DNA from 3 places in the Desulfovibrio inopinatus DSM 10711 genome. Region 3 is predicted to be linked to each of the others. Evidence: predicted binding sites of a transcription regulator. Region 3 holds the regulator's gene; each other region holds the start of a gene.
What was found. Region 3 encodes sigma-54, which starts transcription at its own class of promoters, with help from an activator protein. Its sites were predicted from a motif close to CTGGCACGGNNNNTGCTT; they were not measured.
Positions count from the first base shown of each region.

Region 1: a site for sigma-54 is predicted at 1,116-1,133, ahead of G451_RS0101360 (YeiH family protein). Genes of this name have one in related genera too.
Region 2: a site for sigma-54 is predicted at 1,230-1,247, ahead of G451_RS28960 (periplasmic heavy metal sensor). Genes of this name have one in related genera too.

Region 1 covers NZ_AUBP01000001.1:306,404-309,604, reverse strand. The annotation lists gene G451_RS0101365 (acetoin reductase) at 1-720, shown strand, start outside; gene G451_RS0101360 (YeiH family protein) at 1,220-2,971, shown strand; gene G451_RS26860 (hypothetical protein) at 3,043-3,201, shown strand, end outside.
Region 2 covers NZ_AUBP01000012.1:174,414-177,614, forward strand. The annotation lists gene G451_RS0111430 (DUF4405 domain-containing protein) at 1-446, opposite strand, end outside; gene G451_RS28960 (periplasmic heavy metal sensor) at 683-1,180, opposite strand; gene G451_RS0111450 (ATP-binding protein) at 1,404-3,185, shown strand.
Region 3 covers NZ_AUBP01000026.1:18,222-21,422, forward strand. The annotation lists gene hpf (ribosome hibernation-promoting factor, HPF/YfiA family) at 1-413, opposite strand, end outside; gene rpoN (RNA polymerase factor sigma-54) at 451-1,875, opposite strand; gene G451_RS0115470 (KdsC family phosphatase) at 2,024-2,569, opposite strand; gene G451_RS0115475 (CTP synthase) at 2,615-3,201, opposite strand, start outside.

The sequences.
Region 1 (3,201 bases), on a different contig from region 3:
ATCGCGTTGCGTCTTGCCAAAGACGGTGCAGATATTGCGCTTGTCGACCTTAAACAGGATAAGCTGGACGCGGTCGCCAAGGAGATTGAAGCTCTTGGACGCAAAGCCACGACGTTTATTGCCGATATCAGTGACCGTGACCAAGTGTACGCAGCGATTGACCATGCAGAAAAGGAACTTGGTGGTTTCGATATCATGGTCAACAATGCAGGCATAGCCCAGGTAAAAGCCTTAGCTGACGTGACGCCCGAAGAAGTGGAGAGAATTTTCAAGATCAACGTTAATGGTGTGCTGTGGGGCATCCAAGCTGCCGCGGCTAAATTCATCGCTCGGAAACAAAAAGGCAAAATCATCAGTGCATCTTCCATCGCCGGACACGATGGTTTCGCCATGATTGGCGTATACAGCGCCACCAAATTTGCCGTTCGCGGCCTGACCCAAGCCGCCGCGCGGGAGTATGCCAGTGCAGGAATCACCGTCAATGCCTACTGTCCTGGTGTCGTCGATACCGACATGTGGGGCGAGATTGATGATGGATTCTCTAAAATCACCGGAGCAGCTCAAGGCGAGACCTTTAAACAATACTGTGCCGGTATTGCGCTAGGTCGCCCGGAACTTCCAGAAGATGTCGCAGCATTTGTTTCATATCTGGCCGGCCCTGATTCCGACTACATGACAGGCCAAGCTGTACTCATCGATGGAGGTATGGTCTACCGGTAGTATTTCTCTCGTGTCTTGAATTCCACATCTTCTATTCGCGTTATGAAATGATAATACCATAGCCCTCGTTGCCTCCACACACCCCATAAACATGGTGGATGTCTTCGCAGTGTTCCTCGTGCGTTCCGAACACGCGAACTGAAGGGGACATCCACCATGGCCTAAACATTCCAGTTCATCATCTTTCCACAGAATTCAGCTCATCTCTATACACACTATCTGTGTTCATCTTCGTCGAAAACCGTATTCCTCTCCGGCTTGCCCTTCTCTCATCACACGGTATATGCCCTAACTGCAAACTTAAGTTTTCAGTTGAAAATATTTGTTATCGGTCCAACACCCCGCACATCAAAGCTTATAGTGTATAATCAATATATTAGACGCAAAACATCGTTCTGGCCCACACTTTGCTTTTTTATAACCTCCATCGAAGCATCCACGTTGTCCCTCGGGTGGAGTGACAACTCGAATTATCACCTACGAGATGGAGGAGAAGAGTATGGCGGAACAGGTTATCCCGAAAACTGAAGACGTTGTTGTCGATAACGCGTCGGGCTCGCTGAGCGACCTCTGGAAAAAGGAAGATTATTGGGCCATTTGGCTCGGCTTTGTTATCCTCATCGTTGGAAGCATCATCTTTTTCAACAACAAACCAGCCGATATGGATGAAGTCTTTACCAAGTCCAATGCCATCATGGAAACCGAAGCCGCACGGGCTCCGTTTAAAACCGTGCAGTGGTATGAAGCACTCCAGACAAAAGAAAAAATCAAGGGCACGTCATCTCCCATTGCCAAAACAGTCCATAACTTCATGAGCCACCCCGGCAAGTGGAAATCCGACCCAATGGATTCGCTTTATATGAGTGCCGAACGCGCCGAAGCGTTGAATGCACAAAATACCCCCAAATATGAACAGACCAAAGCTGCGACCAAAGAAGCCAAAGCAGCGGCGTTAACGGCTCAGTCCGCGGCTGAATCCGCCGGTTTCAAAGATGCGACACTCAATGACACCGCGTCCAATGCCATCGATAATTGGCTCAAAGTCAAATCGGCGGAGTCGAAAGCCAAAAAAGGTGTCAGCAACAAACCGTATAACCATATTCCCACCTTGATTGGCCTCATGATTGTCCTGGCATTGTTTTTCTCCATTGGCGCATATTTCATGGGCAAGCCTGTAGGCGGCTTCCTGGTGGGCTTCGTCGGGGTCTTCGCCGTCTCCATTCTTGCGTATTTTCTCGCCGGACAATCGACGATGGCTCATTACGGAATCGGCAATGCCGCTTGGGCTATTGCTATCGGTATGCTCATCGCCAATACAATAGGCACTCCCAAATGGATCAAACCGGCCTTGGAAGTCGAATACTTCATTAAAACCGGCTTGGTTTTGCTTGGCGCGGAAGTCTTGTTCAACAAAGTTATTGCTATTGGTGTTCCCGGCATTTTCGTCGCCTGGGTCGTTACACCGATCGTTTTAATCTCTACGTTCATTTTCGGTCAAAAAGTACTGAAAATTCCTTCCAAAACGCTGAACATGGTTATTTCTGCCGACATGAGCGTATGCGGCACTTCCGCTGCCATTGCCACAGCCGCCGCGTGCCGCGCCAAAAAAGAGGAACTGACCCTGTCCATCGGTCTTTCTCTGGTGTTCACAGCTATCATGATGATCGTTATGCCCGCCATCATCAAAGCAACAGGAATGCCCTATATTCTTGGCGGTGCATGGATGGGTGGCACCATTGACGCAACCGGTGCCGTTGCGGCAGCAGGTGCGTTCTTGTCCGAAAAAGCCCTGTATGTTGCGGCCACTATTAAGATGATTCAGAACGTCCTTATTGGTGTCACCGCCTTCGGTGTCGCCGTATACTGGTGTGCCAAGGTGGAGTGCCAAGAGGGGCAAAAAGTGAGCTGGATGGAAATCTGGTACCGTTTTCCTAAATTTGTTCTTGGCTTTCTCACTGCTTCCGTCATCTTCTCCCTGATCTATTCCAGCTTGGGATCCGACGCCGGCTTCAGTCTGGTGGACCATGGCGTATTACGTGGCTTCTCCCGCCTGTTCCGTGGTTGGTTCTTCTGTCTGGCTTTTGCTGCCATTGGTTTGGCCACAAACTTCCGTGAGCTGAAAAAATACTTTACAGGTGGCAAGCCGCTCATTTTGTACATGTGCGGTCAGTCCCTCAACCTTATCTTGACCCTGACCATGGCGTATATCATGTTCTATCTCGTCTTCCCGGACATCACCGCGAAGATCTAACACCCCCAATATCAATGATCCCCCGGGCATACCGGGGGATCGTCACCTCAAACCCAAAGGAACTGCATACAATGGAAAATAAAAATGTCTTGACCCGTTGGATGGCTTTGCTCGGTGGTATTGTGTTGATTTGGGCTGTTTTGTTTGTTGGAGGAGGGGCACTGCGAGATGCTGTCCCCGAAATCAAGACGTTGGCGAATTTTGTTGACGCATCAGGGATTGAAACCGGT
Region 2 (3,201 bases), on a different contig from region 3:
TACGCAGAAAATTTCTTGAGTGATGACAGTTCGGCATGCCCAAACGGAGGATTGCCATATGTTTCGATATGCCCTTCTTTAATCCAGACTCCAAGATCAAGCACTTGCTGCATAGGAGGCAACTGGAACAGTGTCCCGATAGCGACATACAACGTAATAATCAAAGAAATGGTAAATGGCTTAGTAAACACAACCATTTCTTTGGCTTTATTCTTCATGTACGCCAAAATAGGCTTCCAGTTATAATAAATATGCAAAAGCAAGGCGAAAAGAAACAGGAATCCCGTTGTCAGATGCATGGCATCCCATTGATCCTTGGTCAAACCTAGCATGGTCCAATCTGCCCAATACGCCACACGACCATGGGGCTCAAGATAGAGAATGACACTGGTGAGAATGACAAAAAAACCAGAGAGAAACAGCGTAAGAGAAGTTATTTTGCGCATGAACGTCGTCCCTTGCAATGCATGCGTTGAAGTTTCCGTATTAAAGATATGGCGCGAAAGCGCGAGTCAACCCATTTCCCTTTCTTAGATAGAAAAATGAGCAATTTCAAGAACGAACAACAAGATCATGATGGTATTTCCGTCCTGAAACTCAGGCGAAAAGGCGTGCTGAAAAAATCCCCGGGACTTCGTCGAAGTCCCGGGGATTTTTTCAAAAGAAATTTCAAGGATTGGTACTAGTTCGTATTCCCGTATCCACCCATCATTCCATTGCCGTAGCCCATACCGTGACCATAGCCCATGCCGTGACCGTACCCCATACCACGACCGGAGCCATATCCCGGACAGCCAGCGCTGATATCAACACCAATTTCCTTTTGAACCTTCGCGACAAAAGCTTGATTGGAGTCGTACATCTTTTGACGCAAATTCCGAATGTCCGAAATAAGCGACTGTACTTTCGCCTGATCAACATTGGCGCTTCCCGAAATGGCCTTCAGCTCTGCGTTCTTGGCCCAAATATCTTCACGCAAATTATACATGGTCTTTTGGTGATCTTCGAGCAACGCATTGTAGGCATCCTGCTTGTCTGCCGGAATCTGTACTTGTGCAGTGTTAGTGTTTCCGTAGCCAGGACATCCGCCGCGGCCCCATCCAGGACCAGCAAAGCTGACGGCCGAGCCGATGAGAAGAATGGAGATAACAAACAGGGAAGGGATAAAGATCTTTTTCATGTGACTCACTCCTTGGGAGGTTGGTGGTTCATTGATTGCAATATCACACCAGCAAGGCATGTGCCACAGAGTTAAAAAATTTTATCACACTGAAATACCAAACATATTTAACCAAAGATCCTGAGGCTTCTCAATTCGTCCCCCACAAAGCGTATAGCTTTTAAACACAAAGTGCCGTATGAACGTATCAAAATTAAACACATTGACCAGGACCACGTCAGCAATGCAATTTTCGTTTGAAGACATGGACCGCGATACAAATCGCTTTGCCTCTCCGTGGCTTTTATTTGGAGCAACGGGCATTTTGGCTTTAGTTGTGACAATCATGGCTTTTTTGAACATCCATCGTCATGAAATCGATCTGACGCGCATCATGGTTCAAAAAGGAGCCGGCCTTATCCGGGCGTTCGAAGCTGGAACGCGTACGGGGATGCGAGGACATTTTGGTTCGGGTGTCCGATTGCAATCTCTTCTGACAGAAACGGCCAAACTGGAAGATGTACATTTTCTTGCCATCACCGATGCCACCGGTCTGGTATTAGCTCACAGCAATCAAGATATGATTGGAACACGACTGTTTTCTCCGGAAACCATGAAAACGCTCGACCCGACGCCTGAAGAAAAGTGGAAGTTGTCCACGGACGATACCGGAAAAAAGTCGTTTACGGTCTATCGTACCTTTCTCAAAGGTCAGGGAGAATGGCGAGGAAGAGGCGGCGGAGAAGGAGGAGGAGGAAAGCACCGTGGTATGCCTCGCTTCCTTTGCCCCGGAACGTGTCCGAGTGACGAAGCAGCAAAGCTGTATGACGATAAACTTGTCATCTTTGTCGGACTTGACGACACGCCCTATGCCGACGCCCGAGATGCCGATATTCACGGCACCATCCTCAATGCCGTCATCTTGTTCATTATCGGTCTGGCCGGAGTAGGAATACTGTACCTTGGACAACGTATCCGGGCATCGCGACAGAAACTCAAACAATCTCGTATTTTTGCCTCGGAAGTCATCTCCAGCTTGCCCGTTGGTCTGGTCGTTACGGATCGCCAGAATAACGTCACCTATGTCAATGATGTCGCCATGCGACTTTTTGCTCTGCCCTCCGACATACAACCAGGCAAACCGGCATCAGAAGTCATGCCGGCCGAGCTGCATCGCTTTTTTGATCAAGACACAAGCGAAAAAATAGCCGGACGACATATCACGATCCACCCCTCCAATGAAAGCGCCCTACCACTCAGTGTCGGCGTTTCAACTATTGCCGCTGAAGCGGGCGATATCGCCGGGCGACTGTTTGTCTTCGAGGATTTGTCGGAACTGGAACGATTGCAGAATGAAGTCCGACGTAAGGAAAAATTAGCGGCCGTTGGCAGTCTGGCTGCCGGTGTTGCCCATGAAATCCGTAATCCTTTAAGCTCCATCAAAGGATTCGCCATTCATCTCGGAAACCGATTCCAGGAAGGATCGGACGACAAAAATATCGCCAAGGTTATGGTGGGTGAAGTCGATCGTGTCAACCGAGTCATTACGCAGCTTCTGGATTTCACTCGGCCGACCGATGTCAACCCGCGTGAAGTCGATCCCATCCCCATTGTGGAGCGGGTGGCGCATCTCGTCGAACACGATGCACGAGACGCCGACATCGAACTGACGATTTCGACATCCCATGCCCCACATGTCGCTCACCTTGACCCCGATCGCTTTTCTCAAGCTCTACTCAATGTTTGTCTGAATGCCATTCAGGCCATGACAGAAGGAGGCAAACTTAACATCGCGGCCATAACCGAAGATGGCATGTTCGTTGTACGCATCACCGATAACGGCCCAGGCGTTGCCGAAACAGATCTCGCTCAGATTTTCGATCCGTATTTCACCACCAAGCCGAGTGGGACAGGACTTGGCTTGTCCATTGTTCAAAAAATCATGGAAGCTCACGGAGGAGATGTCACCATCTCTTCCCTCCCCGGTCAGGAAACAACGGTTTCGCTCAGATTCCCTCGTGCCTGAGTGGGGTGTTCTTCTG
Region 3 (3,201 bases):
ACGCTCATAGGCTTCGGACTATAATTATCGATCGCAACGATTTGGCGTTCGCTTTTCCCAACTTGATCGTCATCATAGCTAAAAAAATGAGTCCGGACCGACGCCAATCGCTCACCCCGACGTCTCTCCTTCAATTTCTCATTAATTTTACGAAGCTGGGCTTCCAACTTATCATGTACCAAATCCAAGGTAGCATACATGTCCTCGGACTCATGGTAGGCTGAAATATGTGTACGATCCGTCGTAAAGACAACATCGGCCATCTGACGGGTCTTTTCGACACCAAGATTAACCTGCAGGTCGGCATTGTCCGTATTAACCACATACTTATCAAGCTTTTCAAACCGCTTCGCAGCGTAATCGCGCAATTGTTCAGACGGCTCGAAATTCTTGAAGGTAAAACTGATGTTCATACATCCTCCACAAATGTCCTGCGAATTCAACTCAAGGTCAAAAAATTTGGCGACGTTTAGATGACGATGGAATATTCATGGCTGTACGATATTTTGCCACCGTCCGGCGCGCAATATTGATATTGAGCGTTTCCTTCAAAATGTCCGCAATGGCATCGTCGCTCATGGGCTTCTTGGGGTCTTCATTGGCAATAAGCTGTTTGATGGATGCTTTGACAGACTCCGAGCCAACCGAACCACCATCATCAAGGCCTAGCGCACTATTGAAGAAAAATTTCAACTCGAAAATGCCGTGTGGCGTCGCGACGTACTTGCTTGTCGTGATTCGGCTAACCGTCGATTCATGCATGCTGATGTCATCGGCAACGTCTTTCAGAATCAGAGGCCGAATTTTTCCGACGCCCTCTTCGAAAAACTCCCGTTGAAATTTCACGATGCTTTCCAACACCTTATATAACGTACGCTGTCGCTGGTAGAGACTTTTCATGAGCCACATGGCAGAACGCATTTTGTCCTGGAGGTAATCTTTATCTCCTCCGGATCGCGCATTTTCGTCATACATGGAGCTGAGTTGAAGTTTCGGCAAGCCCTCTTCGTTCAACAAAATAACAAATTCATCATCGTATTTATAGACGAAAGCGTCAGGGCTCACATAGATAGGATCGCCCGACCCAAAACTTGCGCCTGGATACGGGTCGAGTGATTGAATGATATCGAGATATTCTTTGACATCATCCATCGTTATCTTGAACTTCTTTGTGAGCGGCTTATACCGTCGCTTTTCCAGGTCTTCGAGGTGTTCGCTGACGAGTTCCAGCAGAACAGGGTCGTCATACTCCAACACTTCGAGCTGAACGAGCAGGCATTCTTTCGGACTCCGTGCAGCAACACCGATAGGATCCATACGCTGAATTCGGTGCAAAACCCGCTCTACCTCGTCTTCCGCTGCATGGGCCATATCGGCAATATCCTTGATGGTCGCCTGCAGATAGCCGGCCGAATCAAGGTTGCCCATAACGACGTCTGCGATAGCAAGCTCATGGTCGGTTAGGTTGGATAACCGTAACTGCCAGCTTAAATGCCCCTCCAGTGACGTCTTGGCCGACAATCGGGCTTCAAACGACATGCCTTCTTCGGGAGTCTCGAATTCCCGCATCGTCGCCTGTTTGCCTGTGCTGGAGAAATCGCCGAGATAATCGTCCCACTCCGCGTTCTTCAGAAGCTCTTTTTCCATCGCGCCATCTGTGGTATTGGCGTCAATGGTACGCTCGTCGCGTGCGGCTCTTTCAATCTTTTCCTCTTCGGCCGCTTCTTCCAGGAGAGGATTCTCCAACATCTCAGTCTGCACAGTCTCAAGGAGTTCCACACGTGAAAGCTGCAATAATTTGATCGCCTGCTGTAATTGCGGCGTCATAACAAGTTGCTGGGACAGCTTGAGTTGTTGTCTGAGTTCGAGTGCCATAATCCGTCTTGGTTTTCATATTCTCGCGCAGGACAGCATGCGACAACACGCGCACACCATCCTCTACGCTGGGAGAGTCTTCATAGCAAAAAAGATGCCTTGAAGCTAGTACTCCCCTTCATCAATCCTGTCGAGCCTTGAGTGATGATTATGCCGACCAGTGTCGCCACATCGGTTCCCATCGATTCTGTGCATCAAGAATGAAACGAATAGCATCTCGTACGGCGCCATCTCCTCCTCGTCGTGTCGTGATCCACGCAGCCATCTCAAGGATTTCAGGTTGTGCATTCGGAACGCTCATCGGCAGGCCGACGCGCTTGAGGATGCTCGCATCAATCCAGTCATCACCGAGAAATGCCACCTGGGAAAAGTCCAATCCTCGCTGTTCCAAAATGCCTTCAAGAATTGGTAATTTGTGAAGGTGCCCGCCGTGATATTCCGTGATGCCAAGTTCTTCCATGCGTTTGACGACCGGAGTACTCCGCAATCCACTGATAACAGCCATATCCAAGCCGGCGGCCTGAGCAATTTTAATGCCCAGACCGTCCTGCACGTTAAAGCGGCGGCCAACGGTTCCACCCTGCGAATCATAGTATACGCCACCGTCGGTCAAGACACCATCGACATCCATGACAAACAGTTTCACGCGCTTGGCTGCCAACTTTGGGTCAATCACTTTGGGTCCATCGCTCATGCCGTTGCTCCCAAGCGCACCCCAAGCTCACCACATGCATTGGCCTTACCCATGATACACCTTGGCGGCTTTGACGAAATCGCGAAACAACGGGTGTGGATTCATGGGGCGGCTTTTAAACTCCGGATGGAACTGACTGCCGACAAACCAGGGATGGTCAGCCAATTCGATGACTTCAACAAGCTCTTCGTCCGGGGACACCCCACTGAACACGATGCCTGCTTTTTCGAGTTCGTCGTAGTAGGCTTTATTAAATTCGAAACGATGCCGATGGCGTTCCGAAATTTCTTCAACGCCGTACGCTTCGTACGCCTTTGTTCCAGTTCGAACCTTGCATGGATAGGCGCCGAGCCGCATGGTTCCGCCTTTGGCCGAATCTTCGTCGCGGCGTTCCACTTTCTTTGTTCTGAAATCGTACCATTCCTTCATCAGATAAATGACCGGATCAGCACATGTCGGATTAAATTCCTCGGAATCGGCACCATCAAGCCCAAGAACATTTCTCGCATATTCAATCACAGCGCATTGCATGCCCAGGCATATGCCGAGAAAGGGGATTTTATGTTCGCGAGCATAGCGAATGGATTCAATTTTTCCACGAATACCGCGTGTCCCAAAGCCACCGGGAACCA